3 regions of the Streptomyces sp. NPDC029466 genome follow, and region 2 is predicted to be linked to each of the others. Evidence: predicted binding sites of a transcription regulator. Region 2 holds the regulator's gene; each other region holds the start of a gene.
The links. Region 2 encodes HrcA, which represses chaperone genes, less so after heat shock. Its sites were predicted from a motif close to TTNGCACTCNGNNNNNCNGAGTGCNAA; they were not measured.
Positions count from the first base shown of each region.

Region 1: the regulator HrcA is predicted to act here: its motif matches at 4,483-4,509, upstream of groL (chaperonin GroEL).
Region 3: the regulator HrcA is predicted to act here: its motif matches at 1,984-2,010, upstream of ACZ4XD_RS10405 (FmdB family zinc ribbon protein).

Region 1 is NZ_JBVHZH010000002.1:19,858-27,494, forward strand. It holds gene ACZ4XD_RS01880 (alpha,alpha-trehalose-phosphate synthase (UDP-forming)) at 1-619, opposite strand, end outside; gene ACZ4XD_RS01885 (glucosyl-3-phosphoglycerate synthase) at 708-1,670, opposite strand; SAM riboswitch class I at 1,842-2,002, shown strand; gene thrC (threonine synthase) at 2,020-3,303, shown strand; gene ACZ4XD_RS01895 (MoaD/ThiS family protein) at 3,387-3,665, shown strand; gene ACZ4XD_RS01900 (cold-shock protein) at 4,089-4,292, shown strand; gene groL (chaperonin GroEL) at 4,637-6,262, shown strand; gene ACZ4XD_RS01910 (protein kinase domain-containing protein) at 6,423-7,637, opposite strand, start outside.
Region 2 is NZ_JBVHZH010000041.1:85,386-93,022, forward strand. It holds gene ACZ4XD_RS27790 (SpoIIE family protein phosphatase) at 1-402, shown strand, start outside; gene hemW (radical SAM family heme chaperone HemW) at 455-1,687, shown strand; gene ACZ4XD_RS27800 (Uma2 family endonuclease) at 1,794-2,255, shown strand; gene ACZ4XD_RS27805 (DUF3097 domain-containing protein) at 2,341-3,174, opposite strand; gene ACZ4XD_RS27810 (MBL fold metallo-hydrolase) at 3,321-4,055, opposite strand; gene hrcA (heat-inducible transcriptional repressor HrcA) at 4,250-5,266, shown strand; gene dnaJ (molecular chaperone DnaJ) at 5,267-6,403, shown strand; gene ACZ4XD_RS27825 (nitronate monooxygenase) at 6,500-7,588, shown strand; gene ACZ4XD_RS27830 (16S rRNA (uracil(1498)-N(3))-methyltransferase) at 7,585-7,637, shown strand, end outside.
Region 3 is NZ_JBVHZH010000009.1:82,132-89,768, forward strand. It holds gene ACZ4XD_RS10400 (S-methyl-5'-thioadenosine phosphorylase) at 685-1,518, opposite strand; gene ACZ4XD_RS10405 (FmdB family zinc ribbon protein) at 1,634-1,972, opposite strand; gene ACZ4XD_RS10410 (MFS transporter) at 2,085-3,386, opposite strand; gene ACZ4XD_RS10415 (potassium/proton antiporter) at 3,702-5,225, opposite strand; gene ACZ4XD_RS10420 (penicillin acylase family protein) at 5,414-7,637, shown strand, end outside.

The sequences.
Region 1 (7,637 bases), on a different contig from region 2:
GCGCCAGCTCCCGCTGGATGTCGTCGGGCAGCATCGCGAAGTACTCGGCGGGGGCCCACGGGGTGTGCGAGAAGTGCGCGATGCGCAGGTCGGGGCGGCGCTCGCGGAGCATGCCGGGCACCAGCGCCAGGTGGTAGTCCTGCACGAGGACGGCCGCGCCGGGCGCCGCCCCCTCGGCCAGCGCATCGGCGAAGGCCGCGTTGTACGTCTCGTACGCCGCCCACTGCGCCCGGAACTCCGCGCCGAAGACCGGCTCCAGCGGTGTCTGGTAGAGCATGTGGTGGATGAACCACAGCACGGAGTTCGCGACGCCGTTGTAGGCGGCGGCATACACCTCGGCCGGAATGTCCAGCATCCGGACACGCTGTCCACCGGTATCACCCGGCTCCAGCACACCACCCGTCCGCCGCACGGCCTCCCGGTCCCCGTCACCGAGCGCGGCACACACCCACACGGCATCGGTCTCGGGCCCGATAGCGGAAAGCCCCGACACCAGCCCGCCACCACCCCGCTTGGCGATCAGCGCCCCGTCCTCCGCCAGGCCATAGGACACCGGCCCGCGATTGGACGCGACAAGAACCTCAGCACCTGCTTGCACCGCACTGCGCTCGGAGACCATGTCGCGAAAGTAACCCGCCACAGATCCGCGCAAACGTACGGAAGCGGTCAAGGGGCGGGGCGGGTGGTGCGGCCGGCGCTCGGTGCGCTCACGCCGCCCGTCGTTCCGCGTACTCCGGGATTTCGGCCATCGGGGGGCGTTCCTCGGTGTCCACGTCCGTGGTGCGGGGGACGAAGCCCTCGTCGCCGCGGTCGAACTGGGTGAGGCGGGGGCGGACCAAGTGGCCGCGGGTCAGGCGTAGTTGGGCGGTGCGGTAGATCGCGGCGGCCATCCGGCCGAGGGCCTGGCCGTCCTGGTGGCGGTGTTTGCGTACGCCGACGTCGACCTGGGCGAGGGCGTCGAGGCCGACGGTGTGCAGGGAGTCGACGAGCAGGCCGAGCTCCACGCCGTAGCCGACCGGGAAGGGCAGCCGTTCCAGGAGGGAGCGGCGGGCCGCGTACTCGCCGCCCAGGGGCTGGACGAAGCCGGCCAGCTGCGGCCAGTGGAGGTTGAGGAGCGGGCGGGCGACCAGCTCGGTGACCCGGCCGCCCTGGCCGGCGTCGGTGCCGCCGGGGCCGGTCTCCAGGGGGCGGTCGTACATCGCCTTGACGAACTGGATGTCCGGGTCGGTCAGCAGCGGGCCGACGATCCCGGAGACGAAGGCGGCGGAGAATTCGCGCAGGTCGGCGTCGATGAAGCAGATGATGTCGCCGGTGGTGGCCAGGAGGGAGCGCCAGAGCACCTCGCCCTTGCCGGGCAGCGCGGGCAGGCGGGGGAGGACGCTGTCGCGGGACACGACCCGCGCACCGGCCGCCGCCGCGACCTCGGCGGTGCGGTCGGTGGAGCCGGAGTCCAGCACCACCAGCTCGTCGACCAGCGGCACGGTCTCGGTCATCAGCTCGGCACGGATCACCGCCACGATCGCCCCGACCGTGGCCTCCTCGTCGAGCGCGGGCAGAACGACACTGACCGTACGGCCCGTCTGGCGCTTCGCCTCCAGCAGCTGCCCCAGCGGACGGTCAGCGGCGGACCAGGAGTGGCTGGTCAGCCAGGTCTCGACCTCTTCCAGCACGGTTACGACTCCTCGGTCGCCGCCCGATCAGCGGCCTGTGTGATCCATCTCGCGGTTCGGACGACTATCTCAACTGTCAGTGCCTTCGGTTACAGTCTTGAACAACGCGGATGACCGTCGCATGTCGGGGTCCCCGCGCCACAAACGCCTGGGTTCGGCCCAGCGCCATACCGCTCATCCAGAGGGGCAGAGGGATACGGCCCGTTGAAGCCCCGGCAACCCTCCAGCCGGTCTTGCCGCCAGGACGCTGACGTCCCGCGCGCGTGAGGCTCCCGGCTAGGGAAGGTGCCAAATCCGTCTCGTGGCGAGATTCGCCGCGAGGAAGATGAGGAGAAAGGGCCTCGCCTCCATGGCTGTGCAAGTCACCGAAAACACCCCCACCGTCGCTCTGGGCCCCGCCGCAGCGCTGTCCTGCCGCGAGTGCGGACAGCGCTTCCCGCTCGGCCCGATCTTCGCGTGCCAGGAATGTTTCGGGCCGCTCGAAGTCGCATACGACCTGCCGAGCGGCGACCCCGAGGGCCTGCGGAAGCAGATCGAGGCCGGCCCGGACAACATCTGGCGCTACGCCCCGCTGCTGCCCGTCCCCACCGACGTGGCCGACAAGCCCAACCTGAACCCCGGTTTCACCAAGCTCGTCCAGGCCGACCGGCTCGCCGCCGAGCTGGGCGTCACCGGCGGGCTGTACGTCAAGGACGACTCGGGCAACCCGACGCACTCCTTCAAGGACCGCGTCGTGGCGATCGCCGTCGAGGCCGCGCGCGCCTTCGGCTTCACCACCCTCTCCTGCTCCTCCACCGGCAACCTCGCCGGTGCGGTCGGCGCCGCGGCGCGCCGCGCCGGATTCCAGTCCTGCGTGTTCATCCCGCACGACCTGGAGGCCGGCAAGGTCGTCATGGCCGCGGTCTACGGCGGTGACCTGGTCGGGATCGAGGGCAACTACGACGACGTCAACCGCTTCTGCTCCGAGCTCATCGGCGACCCGCTGGGCGAGGGCTGGGGCTTCGTCAACGTCAATCTGCGGCCGTACTACGGCGAGGGCTCCAAGACGCTCGCGTACGAGATCTGCGAGCAGCTCGGCTGGCGGCTCCCGGACCAGATCGTCATCCCGATCGCGTCCGGCTCGCAGCTCACCAAGATCGACAAGGGCCTCAAGGAGCTGATCGCCCTCGGTCTGGTCGAGGACAAGCCGTACAAGATCTTCGGTGCCCAGGCGGAGGGCTGCTCGCCGGTGTCGGCGGCCTTCAAGGCCGGACACGACGTGGTCCGGCCCCAGAAGCCGAACACCATCGCCAAGTCGCTGGCGATCGGCAACCCGGCCGACGGCCCGTATGTGCTGGACATCGCGCGCCGTACGGGCGGGGCCGTGGAGGATGTCAACGACGAGCAGGTCGTCGACGCGATCAAGCTGCTGGCCAGGACGGAAGGCATCTTCGCGGAGACCGCGGGCGGTGTGACCGTCGGCGTGACCAAGAAGCTGATCGAGAACGGCGTGCTCGACCCGTCCCTGACCACCGTCGTCCTGAACACGGGTGACGGCCTCAAGACACTCGACGCGGTCGCCCCCACCTCCGGGCCCACGGCCACCATCCGTCCGAACCTGGACGCGTTCCGCGCGGCCGGCCTGGCCCGCTGAGGTCGCCGGCCCGTCCGGCAGCTGGCGGACGAGGCCGCGACCGGCCCCCGAACTCGTACTCCGTACCCCTGGAAGGCAGAACCATGAGCGTCAAGGTCCGCATCCCCACCATCCTCCGCACGTACACCGGTGGCCAGGCCGAGGTCCCCGCCGAGGGCGCGACCCTCTCCGAGGTGATCGCCGACCTGGAGCAGAACCACCAGGGCATCGCGGCCCGTGTGCTGGACGACGCCGGCAAGCTGCGCCGCTTCGTGAACGTGTACGTCAACGACGACGATGTGCGCTTCGAGCAGGGCCTGGAGACGCCCACCCCGGACGGCGCGGGCATCTCGATCATCCCGGCGGTGGCCGGCGGCTGCTGATTTGCGCCAACTCTTCTCCTTCATGACTGGAATTGGCCCGTCCGCCGGAAAGCGGACGGGGCAATTCCATGTTGTGAAAGGAGATACCATTGGGGTGATCCCCCTCCGGATATCACCGTGCGCGTGCCGAACGCATATGTGTTCGCGATCAGTTGTGGCCAAAGTGTGGGCGGTATTTGTCGCCTAGGTGCCCTATGCCCGGCCCGACTTGCCCTGGAGAACTGGGATTTCGCCGCATATTGCCGATTCTCCGGCGCCGGAATTCTCGTCCGATTGACCTGTTGCTCTGGGCATCTGTGCAGATACATTCAGCGGCGGTCGACGCGTTCCGGCGCACACCCCACGGGCCTTTCGCGGGGTGAGGTCTGACCCGGGTCCGCGGAGTGCGGTCCTGCGCAAGGGCCAGTAATAGGGGAGTTAGGCATGGCTCAGGGCACCGTCAAGTGGTTCAACGCGGAGAAGGGGTACGGCTTCATCGCGGTCGACGGTGGTGCGGATGTTTTCGTCCACTACAGCGCGATCCAGATGGACGGCTACCGCACCCTTGAGGAGGGTCAGCGGGTCGAGTTCGAGATCTCGCAGGGCCAGAAGGGGCCGCAGGCGGACATGGTCCGGGTGGCCGGCTGAGGCGCCGACCGACTGCTGCGTGAGGAAGGCCCGTACCCCTGAGGGGGGTACGGGCCTTCGGCTGTCCACCGGGCGGGCGGGGCTCCCCGGGTCGGGGCGTGCGGCTCGGGTGTCCCGCGGCCGCCAACCCCGCGGGAGTCTTCCACGAAGTCGCCTTGCACTCGACGGGTGCGAGTGCTAATCATTGGCGTTAGCACTCTCCCAGTGAGAGTGACAAAGAAGGACCGGGTCGGTGAGGCCCGCAGGTTGCGTGGGGCAAGGAACCACACAGGCTTGCAGGTCGTCCGTCGCGGGCGCCAGCGCGGTCCGGAGCAATCCACCCCAGTCCGGGAGGACCACTTCACATGGCCAAGATCATCGCGTTCGACGAGGAGGCACGGCGCGGTCTCGAGCGCGGGATGAACCAGCTCGCCGACGCCGTCAAGGTCACCCTCGGCCCCAAGGGCCGCAACGTCGTCCTCGAGAAGAAGTGGGGCGCCCCCACGATCACCAACGATGGTGTGTCCATCGCCAAGGAGATCGAGCTCGAGGACCCGTACGAGAAGATCGGCGCCGAGCTGGTCAAGGAGGTCGCGAAGAAGACGGACGACGTCGCCGGTGACGGCACGACGACCGCGACCGTCCTGGCCCAGGCCCTGGTCCGCGAGGGCCTGCGCAACGTCGCCGCCGGCGCCAACCCGATGGCCCTCAAGCGCGGTATCGAGCGCGCCGTCGAGGCCGTCTCCGCCGCCCTGCTGGAGCAGGCCAAGGACGTGGAGACCAAGGAGCAGATCGCTTCGACCGCCTCCATCTCCGCCGCTGACACCCAGATCGGCGAGCTGATCGCCGAGGCCATGGACAAGGTCGGCAAGGAAGGCGTCATCACCGTCGAGGAGTCCCAGACCTTCGGTCTGGAGCTGGAGCTCACCGAGGGTATGCGCTTCGACAAGGGCTACATCTCGGCGTACTTCGCCACCGACATGGAGCGTATGGAGGCGTCGCTCGACGACCCGTACATCCTCATCGTCAACTCCAAGATCGGCAGCGTGAAGGACCTGCTGCCGCTCCTGGAGAAGGTCATGCAGTCCGGCAAGCCGCTGCTGATCATCGCCGAGGACGTCGAGGGCGAGGCCCTGTCGACCCTGGTCGTCAACAAGATCCGTGGCACCTTCAAGTCCGTCGCCGTCAAGGCCCCGGGCTTCGGTGACCGCCGCAAGGCCATGCTCGGCGACATCGCCATCCTCACCGGTGGCACCGTCATCTCCGAGGAGGTCGGCCTCAAGCTGGAGAACGCCGGTCTCGAACTGCTCGGCCGCGCCCGCAAGGTCGTCATCACCAAGGACGAGACCACCATCGTCGACGGTGCCGGTGACAGCGAGCAGGTCCAGGGCCGCGTCAACCAGATCCGCGCCGAGATCGAGAACAGCGACTCGGACTACGACCGCGAGAAGCTCCAGGAGCGTCTGGCGAAGCTGGCCGGCGGCGTGGCCGTCATCAAGGCCGGTGCCGCCACCGAGGTCGAGCTCAAGGAGCGCAAGCACCGCATCGAGGACGCCGTTCGCAACGCGAAGGCGGCCGTCGAGGAGGGCATCGTCGCCGGCGGTGGCGTCGCCCTGCTCCAGGCCTCCCAGGTCTTCGAGAAGCTGGAGCTCGACGGTGACGAGGCGACCGGCGCCAACGCCGTGAAGCTCGCCCTGGAGGCCCCGCTCAAGCAGATCTCCGTCAACGGCGGCCTTGAGGGCGGCGTCGTGGTGGAGAAGGTGCGCAACCTGGCCGTCGGCCACGGTCTGAACGCCGCGACCGGTGAGTACGTCGACATGATCGCCGAGGGCATCATCGACCCGGCCAAGGTCACGCGCTCCGCGCTGCAGAACGCCGCCTCCATCGCGGCGCTCTTCCTCACCACCGAGGCCGTCATCGCCGACAAGCCGGAGAAGGCCGCCGCGGCGGGCGCTCCGGGCGGCATGCCGGGCGGTGACATGGACTTCTGATCCGCTGCGGATCGGAACGCTGATCCTCCCGGATCAACACGTCCACACGAACGCCGGGGCGGCACCCTCCTTTAAGGGGGGTGCCGCCCCGGCGGCGTTGGTGCGGGGGGTATGCGGTGGCGGCGGATCTGCTGTTCCGTGGATCTGAGGTGCGGTCAGGTCATGGGCGTGCCGGGCGGTGGTGGGCGCGGGGGCGGCCCTCCGGCACTCTGACCCGGATCGTGGACCCGCGGGCGACGCCGGTGCCCGGCCCCGGCGTCTGCGCGCACACGGTGCGCGGCTCGGCGGGCCCCTCCGGGCAGTGCCGGCCCGGCAGGCGCTTGACCGGCATCACCCGGAGCCCCGCTCGCTCGGCGGCGGCCCGCGCCCGCGGCAGCGTGCTGCCGACGAGGGCGGGAACCCGGGCCTTGCCCCGGCCGGCCTGCTCGCCCTTCGGCTGCCGGCCGTCCGCCTGCTCGTCCGCCGATTGCCGGCCGGGCTCCTGCTCCGGCGACTCGTCCGGTGCCGGGGAGGCCGGGCTCGCGGTGCCGGACGCCCCGGCGCTCGCTGTGGTGGCGTCCGGCTCCCCGCTGCCCGGGACCGTGAGGGCGTACGCGCCGGCCACTACGGCCAGCAGGGCGCCCACCAGCAGCCCGGCCGTCCGGCCGACCCGGCGCCGGGCCGGCCGGGAGCGGCGCCCCCGGTCGCCCCGGACGGCGGGATCCGGGTCGGGGAACACCAGCGTCGGGTCCGTGTGCAGGCTCGACGCGGGCGGGCTCGGGGTGAGCGGGCCGGATGTGCGGGGGCGGGGGGGGGGGGGGGGGGGGGGGGGGCCCCCCCCCGCGTCCGCCGGCCCACCGAACGCCGCCGCCGGGCCCGGGTCCGAGTGCCCGGAGGGGAGGCCGCCCAGGATCCGCTCGACGGTGCCGAGCATCGCCTCGGCGTTCGGCGGGCGGTCCGTGGGCTCCTTGTTCAGTGCCCGGAGCACGAGCGCATCGCACTCGGGGGGCAGCTGTGGCACATGGGCTGACGGGGGTTCCGGAGTGGCCTCCGCATGCTGGAGTACCAGGTCCAGCACGCCCTCACCGAGGAACGGCGGACGCCCCGTCAGCAACTCGTACAACAGACAGCCGGTGGAATAGAGGTCGGCGGGGGCACCCACGGTCTCTCCCCGGGCCTGCTCCGGGGAGAGGTACGGGGGAGTGCCGACGACCGTGGTGTCCGGGGGCAGGTCCGCCCCCGGCACCGCCACGAGCCGCGCGATGCCGAAGTCTGTCACCTTGACGGCACCGTCGTGGGTGAGCATCACATTGGCGGGTTTGATGTCGCTGTGGACGATGCCGCTGTGATGCGCGTGCGCCAGCGCCTTCAGCACTCCGGCGGTCAACTCCAGCGC
Region 2 (7,637 bases):
GTCCCGTATCCCGGCGGCTCCGGCGGCGCCCGCTGCACCCTCGCCAGCGCCGGCCACCCGCTGCCGCTGGTCCTGGGCACGGATGGCGCGGTCCGGGTCGTGGCGGCGCCACAGATGCTGCTGGGAGTGGTCGAGGATGCCGCGTACGTCAGCGAATCGTTCGACCTCTGCCCGGGGGAAACGCTTCTGTGCGTCACCGACGGGGTGACCGAGCGGCGCTCGGGGCGGCGGCTCTTCGACGACGAGGACGGCCTCGCCACCGCCCTCGCCGCGGGCGCCGGCCTGGGCGCCACCGCCCTCGCGGACCACATCCGCCGCACCGTCCACGCCTTCGGCCCCACCCCGCCCGACGACGACCTGGCCCTGCTGGTCCTCCAGGCCTCGGGACCCGGGGTGTCCTGAGGCACAGCGGCGCCGGACCGGCACCGCCCCGCGATGACGGACAATGGTTCCCATGCCTTCCGCACTGCCTGATGGTGAGCCGATGCCCGAGGACGGGGCGCTGCCCGGTCATACCGCGGCCGGGGCCGCCGGGCGCCCCCTCGGCTTCTATCTGCATGTGCCGTACTGCGCGACCCGCTGCGGCTACTGCGACTTCAACACCTACACCGCGAGCGAGCTGCGCGGTTCCGGCGGCGCCCTGGCCTCCCGGGACAACTACGCCGACACCGTCGTGGAGGAGATCCGGCTGGCCCGCAAGGTGCTGGGCGACGACCCGCGCCCGGTCGAGACGGTCTTCGTCGGCGGCGGCACCCCGACCCTGCTGCCCGCCGCCGATCTCGCCCGGATGTTGGCCGCGATCCGCGAGGAATTCGGCCTCGCGCCCGGCGCGGAGATCACCACCGAGGCCAACCCGGAGTCCGTCGACCCCCGCTACCTCGACGAACTGCGCGCGGGCGGCTTCAACCGCGTCTCCTTCGGCATGCAGAGCGCCCGGCAGCACGTCCTGAAGATCCTCGACCGTACGCACACCCCCGGCCGCCCCGAAGCCTGTGTCGCCGAGGCCCGCGCCGCCGGCTTCGACCACGTCAACCTCGATCTGATCTACGGCACCCCGGGCGAGACCGACGACGACTGGCGCGCCTCCCTCGACGCCGCGATCGGCGCCGGCCCCGACCATGTCTCCGCCTACGCCCTGATCGTCGAGGAGGGCACCCAGCTGGCCCGCCGGATCCGCCGCGGCGAGGTCCCGATGACCGACGACGATGTGCACGCCGACCGCTACCTGATCACCGACGAACGCCTCGCCGCGGCCGGTTTCACCTGGTACGAGGTCTCCAACTGGGCCACCACCGACGCCGCCCGCTGCCGCCACAACGAGCTCTACTGGACCGGCGCCGACTGGTGGGGCGCCGGCCCCGGCGCCCACAGCCACGTCGGCGGCGTCCGCTGGTGGAACGTCAAACACCCCGGCGCCTACGCCCAGGCCCTCAGCGAGGGCCGCTCCCCGGGCGCCGGCCGCGAGCTCCTCTCCGCCGAGGACCGCCGTGTCGAACGCATCCTCCTGGAGCTGCGCCTCGCGGACGGCTGCCCGCTGGACATCCTGGCCCCGGCGGGGGCGCGGGCGGCGGCGCGCGCCCTGGCCGACGGCCTGCTGGAGCCGGCGCCGTACGAGGCCGGCCGGGCCGTGCTGACCCTCCGGGGGCGGCTGCTGGCGGATGCGGTGGTGCGGGATCTGGTGGACTGATCACTCGGCAGAGTGATCTCCCCCCGAGACCCGGTCCGCCGGGCAACGCCGTTCCTAGGCTGCCGCAATACATCGGCAGACAGGGATAGTTGGGCGGCTGGCCACAGTGCACGATCAGGGCATCGAGGAGTACTTCGCGGAGTTCGAGCCTCCAGAGGGCTTCCGGGCGGAGCTCCTGCGCCGGGAAATCCTGCTGAGCGGCGGAACGGATATCGTCCACAACAGGATCGTCAGCGAGGTGCTCGGCCAGATTCCGCGCGACCGCTGGCGCGGATTCGCGACACAGCACCTCGCGTTCCCGGGGGAGGTCAGCAAGCCGCAGCCCGACCTGGTGGTGATGGAGCGCGGACGATGCGGGCGTTCCGGATGGCTCGTGCCCGCTTCGGACGTGACGCTGTTGCTTGAGGTGGTCTCCCTGCGCAGCGCGGACCGCGACTACGGCCTGAAGCGCTCCATCTACGCCGCCGGGGGTGTCCCCGCGTACTTGATCATCGACCCGTACGACGCCCACTGCGTCCTGCTCACCGAGCCCGTCGGCGCCGGTGAGGAGGCCGACTACACGGTGTAGCGGATCACCGAGTTCGGCGACCCCGTGCCGCTGGAGCCGCTCGGCACCGAGCTGGACACCACCGACTTCGGGACGCTTCCCGGGGTCAGGCCACATCGCCGCCCGTGACGAAGTCGATCAGCTCCTCCACCCTCCCCAGCAGCGCCGGCTCCAGGTCCTTGTAGGAGCGCACGCAGGAGAGGATCCGCTGCCAGGCGGCGCCGGTGTTCTCCGGCCAGCCCAGTGCCCGGCAGACGCCCGTCTTCCAGTCCTGGCCGTGCGGGACGGCCGGCCAGGCCGGGATGCCGACCGAGGACGGTTTCACGGCCTCCCAGATGTCGATGTACGGGTGGCCCACCACCAGCGCGTGGTCACCGGTCACCCCGGCCGCGATCCGGGACTCCTTCGAGCCGGGTACGAGATGGTCGACGAGGACGCCGAGGCGGGCGTCCGGGCCGGGGGAGAAGCCGCGGACGATCGCGGGCAGGTCGTCGATGCCCTCCAGGTACTCCACGACGACGCCCTCGATGCGCAGGTCGTCGCCCCAGACTCGTTCCACCAGCTCGGCGTCGTGCCGGCCCTCCACATAGATGCGCCCGGCGCGGGCGACCCGTGCGCGGGCGCCGGGGACGGCCAGCGACCCGGACGCCGTACGCGCCGGAGTGGTGGCGGCCGGCCCGCTCTGGGGGCGTACGAGCGTGACCACCCTGCCCTCCAGGAGGAAGCCGCGCGGCTCCATGGGAAAGACGCGGTGCTTGCCGAAGCGGTCCTCCAGGGTGATCGTCGGGCCTTGCGCCGTCTTCTCGCAGCGGATCACCGCGCCGCAGAAGCCCGAGGTGACCTCCTCGACGACCAGATCGGGTTCGGCGGGGACCTCGGGCGCCGTGCGCTGCTTCTTCCAGGGCGGGGTGAGGTCGGGGCTGTAGTGCCTGTTCTGCATCGAGTGGGGCCTGTTCTCTGCGGGTGGTCGGTGTTTCGGCCGGGGGTCCGGGGGTCGCCCCCGGGGGATGCAGTCAGGGCGGGGTGAGGTCGGGGCTGTAGCGCTTGCTCTGCATTGGGGCCTGTCCGTGGGTGAGCGAGCGGGGGTCAGGAGGGGGCGACGCCGAAGCGGGCGGCGAGGGCGGCACGCTGGGCGCGGACGAAACCGGCGTCCACCACGGCGCCGTGGCCGGGCACATACCGCGCGTCCTCGCCGCCGAGGGCCAGCAGCCGGTCCAGTGCGCCGGGCCACCGCCGCGGCAGCGCGTCCGGGCCCGCCTGGGGTTCGCCGGACTCCTCGACCAGATCGCCGCAGAAGACGATCTCCGGGGACCCGCCCCGGCCCGGTACCAGGACCGCGAGATCGTGCGCCGTGTGGCCGGGGCCGACATTGGCGAGCAGCACCTGCCGGTCGCCGAGCTCGACGGTCAGCTGGTCGTGGACGTGGTGGTGCGGGGCGACCAGCAGATCGGCGGCCTCGGCGGCCGCGTCACGGTCGACGCCGTGCCGTATCGCGTCGTGCCGCAGCGCGTCCTTGCCGCGGCGCAGCAGCTCGCCCAGTCCGGCCGCGCCGAAGACCTCGACGCCCGCGAAGGCAGCCGTGCCCAGCACATGATCGAAATGCGGGTGGGTGAGCGCGATATGCGTCACGTTCCGGCCCAGCACACCGCGGATCGCGCGCCGCAGATCCGCCCCGTCGCGCAGGGTCGCGCCGGTGTCGACGATCATGACGCCGGTGGTGCCCGCGATCACGCCGATCGTCTCGTCCCAGCCCGGCATCCGGCGTCTGGCGACACCGTCACCCAGCTGTTCCCAACCGGCCTCTTCCCAAGACGTGTGCATACCGAGACGCTAGCGCCATCGCGATAGCGTTGCCCGACAGATCGACCGAACACGGTCACCGGGCGGGTGCTGTGTGCGGCCGCCCTTGCCGTGTCCGTGCTACTCGGCCGTACACTGGCTCAAGGTCTGGCACTCGGCCCGTGTGAGTGCCAGGAGAGTCGAGACGGCGGACGGCCGGACTGGAGGTGCGCGGGATGCTCAGTGAACGCAGGCTCGAAGTGCTGCGCGCCATCGTCCAGGACTATGTCGGGACGGAGGAGCCGGTCGGCTCCAAGGCCCTGACCGAACGCCATCAGCTCGGCGTCTCCCCGGCCACCGTCCGCAACGACATGGCCGCCCTGGAGGACGAGGGTTTCATCGCCCAGCCGCACACGAGTGCCGGGCGCATCCCGACCGACAAGGGCTACCGCCTGTTCGTCGACAAGCTGGCCGGTGTGAAGCCGCTGTCCAGCCCGGAGCGGCGGGCGATCCAGAACTTCCTGGACGGCGCCGTCGATCTCGATGACGTGGTGGGCCGCACGGTCCGGCTGCTGGCGCAGCTGACCCGGCAGGTCGCCGTCGTGCAGTACCCGTCCCTGACCCGGTCCACGGTCCGGCACGTCGAGCTGCTGGCCCTGGCCCCGGCCCGGCTGATGCTGGTGCTGATCACGGACACCGGGCGGGTCGAGCAGCGGCTGATCGACTGCCAGGCACCGTTCGGCGAGACCTCGCTGGCGGATCTTCGGGCCCGGCTCAACAGCCGGGTCGTGGGGCGCCGGTTCGCGGATGTGCCGCAGTTGGTGCAGGATCTCCCGGAGTCCTTCGAGCAGGACGACCGCAGTACGGTCTCGACAGTGCTGTCGGTGTTGCTGGAAACTCTGGTGGAGGAGACCGAAGAGCGGCTGATGATCGGCGGCACCGCCAATCTCACGCGCTTCGGGCACGATTTCCCCCTGACCATCCGGCCGGTGCTGGAGGCCCTTGAGGAGCATGTGGTGATGCTCAAGCTTCTCGGCGAGGCCAAGGACTCGGGCATGACCGTACGTATCGGGCATGAGAATGCCCATGAAGGCCTGGCGTCCACATCGGTCGTCACGGTCGGCTACGGTTCGGGCGACGAGGCAGTCGCCAAACTCGGCGTGGTCGGACCGACCCGCATGGACTACCCCGGAACGATGGGAGCGGTACGCGCAGTGGCACGTTACGTCGGACAAATCCTCGCGGAGTCGTAAGTGGCCACGGATTACTACTCGGTCCTCGGTATCGGACGCGACGCCTCGCAGGACCAGATCAAGAAGGCCTTCCGTCGGCTGGCGCGTGAGCTGCACCCGGACGTGAACCCGGATCCGAAGACCCAGGAGCGGTTCAAGGAGATCAACGCCGCTTACGAGGTGCTCTCGGACCCGCAGAAGAAGCAGGTCTACGACCTCGGCGGGGACCCCCTGTCGCAGGCGGGCGGCGGCCAGGGCGCGGGCGGCTTCGGCGCGGGCTTCGGCAACTTCTCCGACATCATGGACGCGTTCTTCGGCACCGCGTCGCAGCGCGGGCCGCGCTCGCGCACCCGCCGCGGCCAGGACGCCATGATCCGGCTCGACGTCGAGCTGACCGAGGCGGCCTTCGGTACGACCAAGGACATCCAGGTCGACACCGCCGTCGTCTGTACGACGTGCAGCGGCGAGGGCGCGGCGCCGGGTACCTCGGCGCAGACCTGTGACATGTGCCGCGGCCGCGGTGAGGTCTCGCAGGTCACCCGGTCGTTCCTGGGCCAGGTCATGACCTCGCGGCCGTGCCCGCAGTGCCAGGGCTTCGGCACGGTCGTCCCCACGCCGTGCCATGAGTGCGCGGGCGACGGGCGGATCCGCTCCCGCCGCACCCTGACCGTCAAGATCCCCGCCGGTGTCGACAACGGCACCCGCATCCAGCTCGCGGGCGAGGGCGAGGTCGGCCCCGGCGGCGGCCCCGCCGGTGATCTCTACGTGGAGATCCACGAGCTGCCGCACCCGGTCTTCCAGCGGCGCGGCGACGATCTGCACTGCACGGTCACCATCCCGATGACGGCGGCGGCGCTGGGCACGAAGTGCCCGCTGGAGACGCTGGACGGGGTCGAGGAGATCGATGTCCGGCCCGGTACCCAGTCCGGCCAGTCGATCCCGCTGCACCAGCGCGGGGTGACCCATCTGCGCGGCGGCGGCCGCGGCGACCTCATCGTCCATGTCGAGGTGCAGACGCCCACCAAGCTCGAACCCGAGCAGGAGGAGGCGCTGCGGCGGCTGGCCAAGCTGCGCGGTGAGGAGCGGCCCACGGGGCAGTTCCAGCCGGGGCAGCAGGGTCTCTTCTCGCGGCTGAAGGACGCGTTCAACGGGCGATAGCCCAGGTCGGCCCGGGGTCCGCGGAGGTTCCCCGGGCCCGCGTGGCAGCCACCGCCCCCGTTCGGGGCGGTGCGGTGGGCGTGACACGATGTGCTCATGCCCAGCGCACCGACCGATCTCTGCCGCTACCCGATCGTGCAGGCCCCGATGGCGGGAGGCGGCTCCGGACCCGAGCTCGCCGCCGCCGTCTGCGAGGCCGGCGGTCTCGGCTTCCTCGCCGCCGGCTACAAAACCGCCGACGGTATGTACCAGGAGATCAAACAGCTGCGGTCGCTGACCGACCGGCCCTTCGGCGTCAACCTCTTCATGCCGCAGCCCTCCCTGGCCGACGGCTCCGTCGTCGAGGTCTACCGCGAACAGCTCGCCGGCGAGGCCACCTGGTACGAGACCGAACTCGGTGACACCGACGGGCCCATCGACGACGGCTACGAGGCCAAGCTCGCGATACTGCGCGAGGACCCGGTGCCGGTGGTGTCCTTCACCTTCGGCTGCCCCTCGCGTGCCGTCCTCGACGCGTTCGCCAAGGTCGGCACGTACACCGTCGTGACGGTCACCACCGCCGCCGAGGCACAGGCCGCGCAGTGGTCGGGTGCGGACGCGGTGTGTGTGCAGGGCGTGGAGGCCGGCGGCCACCAGGGAACCCACCGGGACGATCCGCACGCGGACGGGACCGGCGCGGGGCTGGGGCTGCTCGCGGCGCTCGGCCAGGTCCGGGAGGCCGTGCAGATTCCGATGATCGCCGCGGGCGGGCTGATGCGCGGGTCGCAGATCGCGGCGGTGCTGGCCGCCGGGGCGACCATGGCGCAACTGGGCACCGCCTTCCTCGCCACCCCGGAGTCCGGCGCCAACCCGCTGCACAAGCAGGCCCTGACCAACCCCCTGTTCACGCATACGGAGTTGACCCGGGCGTTCTCCGGGCGGCCGGCCCGCGGGCTGGTGAACCGCTTCCTGCGCGAGCACGGCCCGTACGCACCGGCCGCCTACCCGGCCGTCCACTACCTCACCTCCACCGTGCGCAAGGCCGCCGCCAAGGCCGGCGACCCCCAGGGCATGAACCTGTGGGCCGGGCAGGGCCACCGGCTGGCGCGGGAGCTGCCCGCCCGGCAGCTGGTGGAGGTGCTGGCGGCCGAACTGGACGCCGCGCGCGCCGCGTTGCACCGCACCGCCAACGGAACCGCCTCATGACCGCGCCGGTCTTCCTCGTCGAATCGCTCGCGGGCGTACGGGCCGGCGG
Region 3 (7,637 bases), on a different contig from region 2:
GGCCGAGCGTGCGGGCCGTAGGGACGGAAACCGCGGTACCGGTGCGGTGGGCGCGCCCCCATTGGCGCGCGGCGGGTGCCCCGCCATTCGCAGCAGTCTCGCGTGGGGTGGGCGCGGAGGCCACTCGATCTTGGAGCATGGTCACCGCCCTCCCGGGGCCGCCGCCGACGGGCAGCCGGGGGCCGGAGCGTCCCGTACGGCACCGTACGACGCCCCGCCGGCCAGTGCTGCGGCGGTCAGCGCGAGACCTGCGGCCAGTAAGCGCTGCCGCGCGGGCCGTCCCCATCGGTGCCGGCCGCCGCCCGCCCGGACCGGTGCGAAGTGCGGCACTTCACACGGCGGGGGAGCGGGCAGCGGCGGGGAGAGGGACTCGGGGACGGTCAGGGAGGGGGAAGGGAGAGCGGGGGTGGTCCGGAGCATGGTGGCACCGCCTGAGAGTGAGGGGTCGGGTGAACCGCTGATCACCACCGTGCCGGAAGCCTCCGCCCGCCTGCTCCGGGCTGTGGACGGCCCGGCTCCTGTGGACAACTCGGCCACCCGGGAGGGGGAGGCCCAGGGCGCGTCCGCAAGGCCCCGCCGGGCTCGCGACACCTGGCATGGACGCACCACAAGCGCGAGTCCCCGCCCCCCCCGGCGGACGACGGGACCCAGCCGACAGGACCCGCCCTAGCGCTCCGCGAGGCGTTACGGCAGCTCGATGCCCAGGTCCCAGCCGGTGTGGGCGCCGGTGCACAGGCAGTCGCGGGCCGCGTTGTCGGGCAGGCCGGCGATCGCGTCGAAGAGGACCTCGCGCAGTCGGCCGACGTTCTCGGCGAAGACCCGGAAGACTTCGTCGTGGGAGACGCCCTCACCGGTCTCGGTGCCCGCGTCCAGGTCGGTGACCAGGGTCAACGAGGTATAGCAGAGGCCCAGTTCGCGGGCCAGGACGGCTTCGGGATGGCCCGTCATGCCGACCACCGACCAGCCCTGTGCGGCATGCCAGCGCGATTCGGCGCGGGTCGAGAAGCGGGGGCCCTCGATGACGACGAGGGTGCCGCCGTCGACCGGCTCCCAGTCCCGGCCACGGGCCGCCGAGAGGGCGGCCCGGCGCCCCGTGGGGCAGTACGGGTCGGCGAAGGTCAGATGGACGACGTTGGGGACGCTGCCGTCGGGGAGGGGCTCGCCGTCGAAGTAGGTCTGGGCGCGGGCCTTGGTGCGGTCGACGAGCTGGTCGGGGACCAGGAGGGTGCCCGGGCCGTATTCGGGGCGCAGCCCGCCGACCGCGCACGGGCCGAGGACCTGGCGTACGCCGAGCGAGCGCAGGGCCCAGAGATTGGCGCGGTAGTTGATGCGGTGCGGCGGGAGGTGGTGGCCGCGGCCGTGCCGGGGCAGGAACGCGACCTGGCGGCCGGCGATCTCTCCCAGGAACAGCGAATCGCTCGGGCGCCCGTACGGGGTGTCCACCGTGATCTCGGTCACGTCGTCGAGGAAGGAGTAGAAACCCGATCCGCCGATAACGCCAATCTCCGCGTCAGCCATGCCGATCACACTATCGGGGCGCGGCGGCGGGGGAAGGCGAGTGGCGGGAACGAAAGAAAGCCGTAAGCCGACGGACCCCGCCGTCGGTGACGGCGGGGTCCGGGCAGGTGCGGGGTCAGGCGGCGGAGCTGGTGCCCGAGCTGCTGCTGGTGGACGAAGCGGCGGCCGGGGCGGAGGACTTGCTGTCGGAGCTGCCGGACGAGGAGCTCGACGAGTCCGAGGAGGACGTCGTGCCCGACGTGGAGGCGCTCTTGGCGGGGCTGCTGCTGGACGACGAGCCGCGGCTGTCGTTGCGGTAGAAGCCGGAGCCCTTGAAGACGATGCCGACCGCGGAGAACACCTTCTTGAGGCGTCCGTTGCAGGCGGGGCACTCCGTGAGCGCGTCGTCGGTGAACTTCTGCACCGCCTCGAGGTCCTCGCCGCACTCGGTGCACTGGTACTGGTAGGTCGGCACTTGTCTTCCTCCTGGCACTCTCACTCGATGAGTGCTAACGACGCTCCATATTGCAGTATTCCCGCGCGCCAGTCCACCGTGACCGGCGGACGGTGACCCACTCCACGCTCGGTCAGGCGCGCGCCAGCTCCCGTTCGCGGTCCTCGAAAACGGCCGGGACCCGGTCCTCGGCGCCGTCCGCCGGGGCGCCGGCGACCACGGTCGAGGAACGCGGCAGCAGGTGGGCGCGGAGCGCCAGCAGCACCGTCAGGGCCAGCGCCGTACCGGCCAGCGGCACCAGGAAGCCCATGCTCGGGCCGAAGCGGTCCGCCAGCTGGCCCGACGAGGTGGCCGCGGCCGCCTGGCCCAGCGCGACCGCGCCGGTCAGCCAGGTGAAGGCCTCGGTGCGGGCGGCGGCCGGCACCAGCGACTCCACGAGGGTGTAGCCGGTGATCAGCGCCGGGGCGATGCAGAGGCCGACGACCAGGCCGACGGCACCCAGCAGCGGCACCGCGGTGACCGCCCACAGGGGGGTGGTGGCCAGCGCCAGCAGCCCGTAGGCGACCAGCAGCCGGCGCCGCGGGCCGACCTTCCAGGCGATCGCGCCGCAGGCGATACCGGCGAGCATGTTGCCGCCCGCGAAGATCCCGTAGAGCACGCCGTTGATGCCGGGCTGCCCGATGTGCTGGGTGAAGGCCGTCAGCGAGACCTGCATCCCGCCGAAGACGGCGCCGATGCCGAGGAACGCCACGATCAGGACGCGTACGCCGGGCACCGACAGCGCCGAGACCCGCGGCCGGTCGCCGGCCTGCGACCGGTGCACCGGGGGCTGGCTGCGCCGCTGCGCGGCGAACAGCAGCCCGCCGGCCAGGGTCAGCGCGGCCTCGGCGACCAGCCCGGCCGCCGGATGGATGCCGGTGCACAGCGCGGTCGCCAGTACGGGGCCGACCACGAAGGTGAACTCGTCGGTCACCGACTCGAAGGCGGCGGCCGTCGGCATCAGCGGACTGCCGCCGAGCCGGGCGGCCCAGCGGGCCCGCACCATCGGGCCGACCTGCGGCGTCGAGGCGCCCGTGGGGACCGCCACGGCGAGCAGCGCCCACAGGGGAGCGTGCGCGAGGGCGAGGATGATCAGCGCCGCGACACCGGCGACATGCGCCAGGACGCCGGGGATCAGCACCGCGCGCTGGCCGAAGCGGTCGGCGAGCTTGCCGCTCTGCGGCGCGAACAGCGCCATCGCCACACCGGTCGTGGCGGACACCGCGCCCGCGGTGCCGTACGAGCCGGTGGTGGACTGGACGAGCAGCACGATGCCGATCGTCAGCATGGCGAAGGGCTGCCGGGCCAGGAAGCCGGGCAGCAGGAATGTCCATGCACCAGGGGTGCGGAGCAGTGGTCCGTATCCGGAACGGGAGTCCTTGACCGCGGATGCCACGGCCGGGCCTTTCTGCCGCCTGGTAGCGCGCCACCCGCGAGGTCGTCACGGGAACGCGCCGAGAGCTGTCCTCTCGCGCAGGACCGAGTGATACCGCGTGGTCCGCACCGGAAGAGGTGGCTGCGTAAGGCAGGGGGACCGCGGCCGCCGAGCGGTCGCGCCAGCTCTGCATCAGGCAGAGTTGGTTCGTCGATGTGCCTCTTCATACTACAGGCTGCGGGGCGGGAAGCCCTGGGATCAGCCAGGTCTTCCCGCAGATTCCCTTGGGATCCGTGGAGAGATGCAGCACATTCCCGTCCAGGGAGCCGCCGGATCTCAGCGGTGGCGGTGGCGCGGCCGGCCTCCCGTGGGGCCGCCGGTCCCCAGCCAGCCGGCCAGCTTGCCGCCCTGGGAGACCGCCTGGAGCCGCCGCTCCGCCGCGTCGCGGACCGGATCGGTGGCGACCACCAGCAGCTCGTCGCCGCGCCGCAGCACCGTGGAGGGCGAGGGCACGAAGCTGGAGCCGTCCCGGACGACGAGGGTGACCGCGGCGCCCGCGGGCATCCTCAGCTCACCGACCTCGACGCCGTGCATACGGGAGGCCGGGCCGATGGACGTGGACAGCAGATGGCCGCGCAGCCGCTCCAGGGGCGCCGACTCGATGCCCAGGTCGGCGGGCTCCTCACCGTCGCCCAGCCGCAGCCGTCTGGCCAGCCAGGGCAGCGTCGGCCCCTGGATGAGGGTGTAGACCACGACCAGGACGAAGACGATGTTGAAGACCCGTTCGCTGCCGGGCACCTCGTTCACCATCGGGATGGTGGCCAGCACAATCGGCACCGCACCGCGCAGCCCGGCCCACGACAGCAGGGTTTTCTCCCGCCAGGGCACCCGGAACGGCATCAGCGCCACGAACACCGAGGTCGGCCGGGCCACCAGCGTCAGGATCATGCCGATCACCAGCGCCGGGACGATGTCGTCGATCAGGTTGTGCGGGGTCACCAGCAGGCCCAGCAGGACGAACATGCCGATCTGGCCGAGCCAGCCGAGGCCCTCGGCGAAGCCGCGGGTGGCCGGGGCGTGCGGCAGTTTGGCGTTGCCGAGGATCACCGCGGCCAGGTAGACGGCGAGGAAGCCGGAGCCGTGCGCCAGGGCGCCGGCCGCGTAGGCGGAGACCGCGATGGCCATGACGGCGATCGGGTACAGACCGGACGCGGGCAGCGCCACATGCCGCATGGCGTACGCGCCGAGCCAGCCGATGGCCAGACCGATGGCGGCGCCGATCGCCAGCTCCAGGGTGATCTCGCCGAGCAGGGTGTACCAGTGCTCGACCGGCCCCGCGGTGGAGAAGGCGACGACGAGGATGACCACGGGGGCGTCGTTGAAGCCGGATTCGGCCTCCAGTACGCCGGTCAGGCGGGCCGGCAGCGGCACACTGCGCAGCACGGAGAAGACGGCCGCGGCGTCCGTCGAGGAGACCACGGCACCGATCAGCAGCGCCTGGCGCCAGTCGAGTCCGGCCAGATAGTGCGCTCCTGTCGCGGTGACCCCCACGCTCACCGCGACGCCGACCGTCGACAGCGCTGCCGCCCGGGGCAGCGCCGGTCTGATCTCTTTCCACTTGGTGCCCAGGCCGCCCTCGGCGAGGATCACGACCAGCGCCGTATAGCCCAGGAGTTGGGTCAGCTCGGCGTTGTCGAAGATGACGCCACCGGGCCCGTCCTGTCCGATGGCGACGCCTATCCCCAGGTAGATGAGCAGGCTGGGGAGCCCGCTGCGCGAGGAGAGCCGTACCGCGGCGACCGCAATGAGCAGTACGAGCGAGCAGATCAGCAGGAGTTCGTTGAGGTGGTCGACAGACAGGAGCTGATCCTTCCTCGCACGGGTTCCGGTTCCGGGGGCGGCTTTCCTTACCCTATCTAGTTACTGAGACTAACAATTTACCATTACTTGAAGGTTGGCTGTGCTGGCGGTGACTCCGCGTAGGGGTCTTTGAACCCGTGCGCCTATGGTTGCTCCAGCACTCCCACCCTGCCCCTCGAAGGACAGAGATGCCCGCCAACAAGTCCGGCCCGGTCCCCAGGAAGAAGAAGGGGCGGCGCGGCCGCCTCGTCGCGATTACGGTCGTGCTGCTGCTCGTGGCGGGCATCGGCTTCGGCGCGTTCTGGGGTGTCAGTACCGTCCGTGCGTCGTTCCCGCAGACCACGGGCTCGCTCAAACTCCCGGGTCTGACCAACCCGGTGGACGTCACCCGCGACGCCCACGGCATTCCGCAGATCTACGCCGACACCGACGAAGACCTCTTCCGCGCCCAGGGGTACGTCCAGGCCCAGGACCGCTTCTGGGAGATGGACGTACGGCGGCACATGACCGCCGGCCGGCTCTCGGAGATGTTCGGCAAGGGTCAGGTCAAGACCGACTCGTTCCTGCGCACCCTCGGCTGGCACGACGTGGCGCAGAAGGAGTACGACACCAAGCTGTCGCCCAGCACCAAGAAGTACCTCCAGTCCTACTCCGCGGGCGTCAACGCCTACCTCAAGGACCACGAGGGTTCGGCGGTCTCCCTGGAGTACGCGGCGCTGGACTTCGAGAACGACTACAAGCCCGAGAAGTGGACCCCGGTCGACTCGGTGGCCTGGCTCAAGGCGATGGCCTGGGACCTGCGCGGCAACATGCAGGAGGAGATCGACCGGTCCCTGATGACCAGCCGCTTCACCCCCGCGCAGATCGCCCAGCTCTACCCGGACTACCCGTACAAGCGGAACAAGCCGATCGTCGAGGGCGGCTCGGTCGACCCCGCCTCCAAGCGGTTTACGCCCAGCGGTTCGGCGAACGCCGCCCCGGCCGGTCCCGGCGGGGCCACCGCCGGCCTCCAGTCGCAGCTGTCCTCGCTGTCCAAGACGATGAACGAGGTCCCGGCGCTGCTCGGCCCCAACGGCAACGGCATCGGCTCCAACTCCTGGGTCGTCTCCGGCGCCCACACCACCACCGGCAAACCGCTGCTCGCCAACGACCCGCACCTGGCACCCCAGATGCCGTCGCTCTGGTACCAGATGGGCCTGCACTGCCGCACCACGAGCCCCAAGTGCAACTACGACGCCTCCGGCTTCACCTTCTCCGGGATGCCCGGCGTCGTCATCGGCCACAACCAGGACATCTCCTGGGGCATGACCAACCTCGGCGCCGACGTCACCGACCTGTATCTGGAGAAGGTCAACGCCGACGGGTACTTCTACGACAACAAGCAGCAGCCCTTCATAACCCGCAAGGAGACCATCAAGGTCGCCGGCGGCGAGAGCCGCGAGATCACCGTCCGGTCCACCAGGAACGGGCCGATCGTCTCCGACCGCGACAGCGAACTGGTCAACGTCGGCAAGGACGCCCCCGTCGGCAACGCCGCCCCGGACCGCGGTGACGGCTACGCCGTATCGCTGCGCTGGACCGCGCTGGACCCCGGCAAGTCCATGGACGCCGTCTTCGAGATGAACCGCGCCAAGGACTGGAACGGCTTCCGCAAGGCCGCGGCCCACTTCGAGGTCCCGTCCCAGAACCTGATCTACGCCGACACCAAGGGCAACATCGGCTACCAGGCCCCCGGCCGGATCCCGGTCCGCGGCAAGGGGGAGGGCCAGTTCGACGGCACCTACCCGGCGCCCGGCTGGAACCCGAAGTACCAGTGGACCGGGTACATCCCGCAGAAGTCCCTGCCGTACGAGTACAACCCGAGGCGCGGCTACATCGTCACCGCCAACCAGGCCGTCACCGACGAGAAGTACCCCTACCTCCTCACCAAGGACTGGGGCTACGGCTCCCGCAGCCAGCGGATCAACGACCTGATCGAGTCGAAGATCAAGGACGGCGGCAAGGTCTCCACCGACGACATGCAGGCCTTCCAGAAGGACAACAGCAGCGAGATCGCCCGGCTGCTCACGCCCTACCTGACGAAGGTCGACATCAAGGACAAGTACGTCCGCGACGCCCAGCAGCTGCTGGAGGGCTGGGACTTCACCCAGGAGCCCGACTCCGCCGCGGCCGCCTACTTCAACGCCGTCTGGCGCAACACCCTCAAGCTCGCCTTCGGCAACAAGATGCCCAAGGAGGTGCGCCCCGACGGGCAGTGCCTCACCGTCCGCCCGGTCAACGAGACCGGCCCGGCCGACGAGAACGACAAGTACATCCGCGAATGCGGCGAGCGGGCCGGGGACACCGCCCAGCCCGACGGCGGCGACCGCTGGTACGAGGTCGTCCGCGGCATCCTCGACGACCCGGACAACG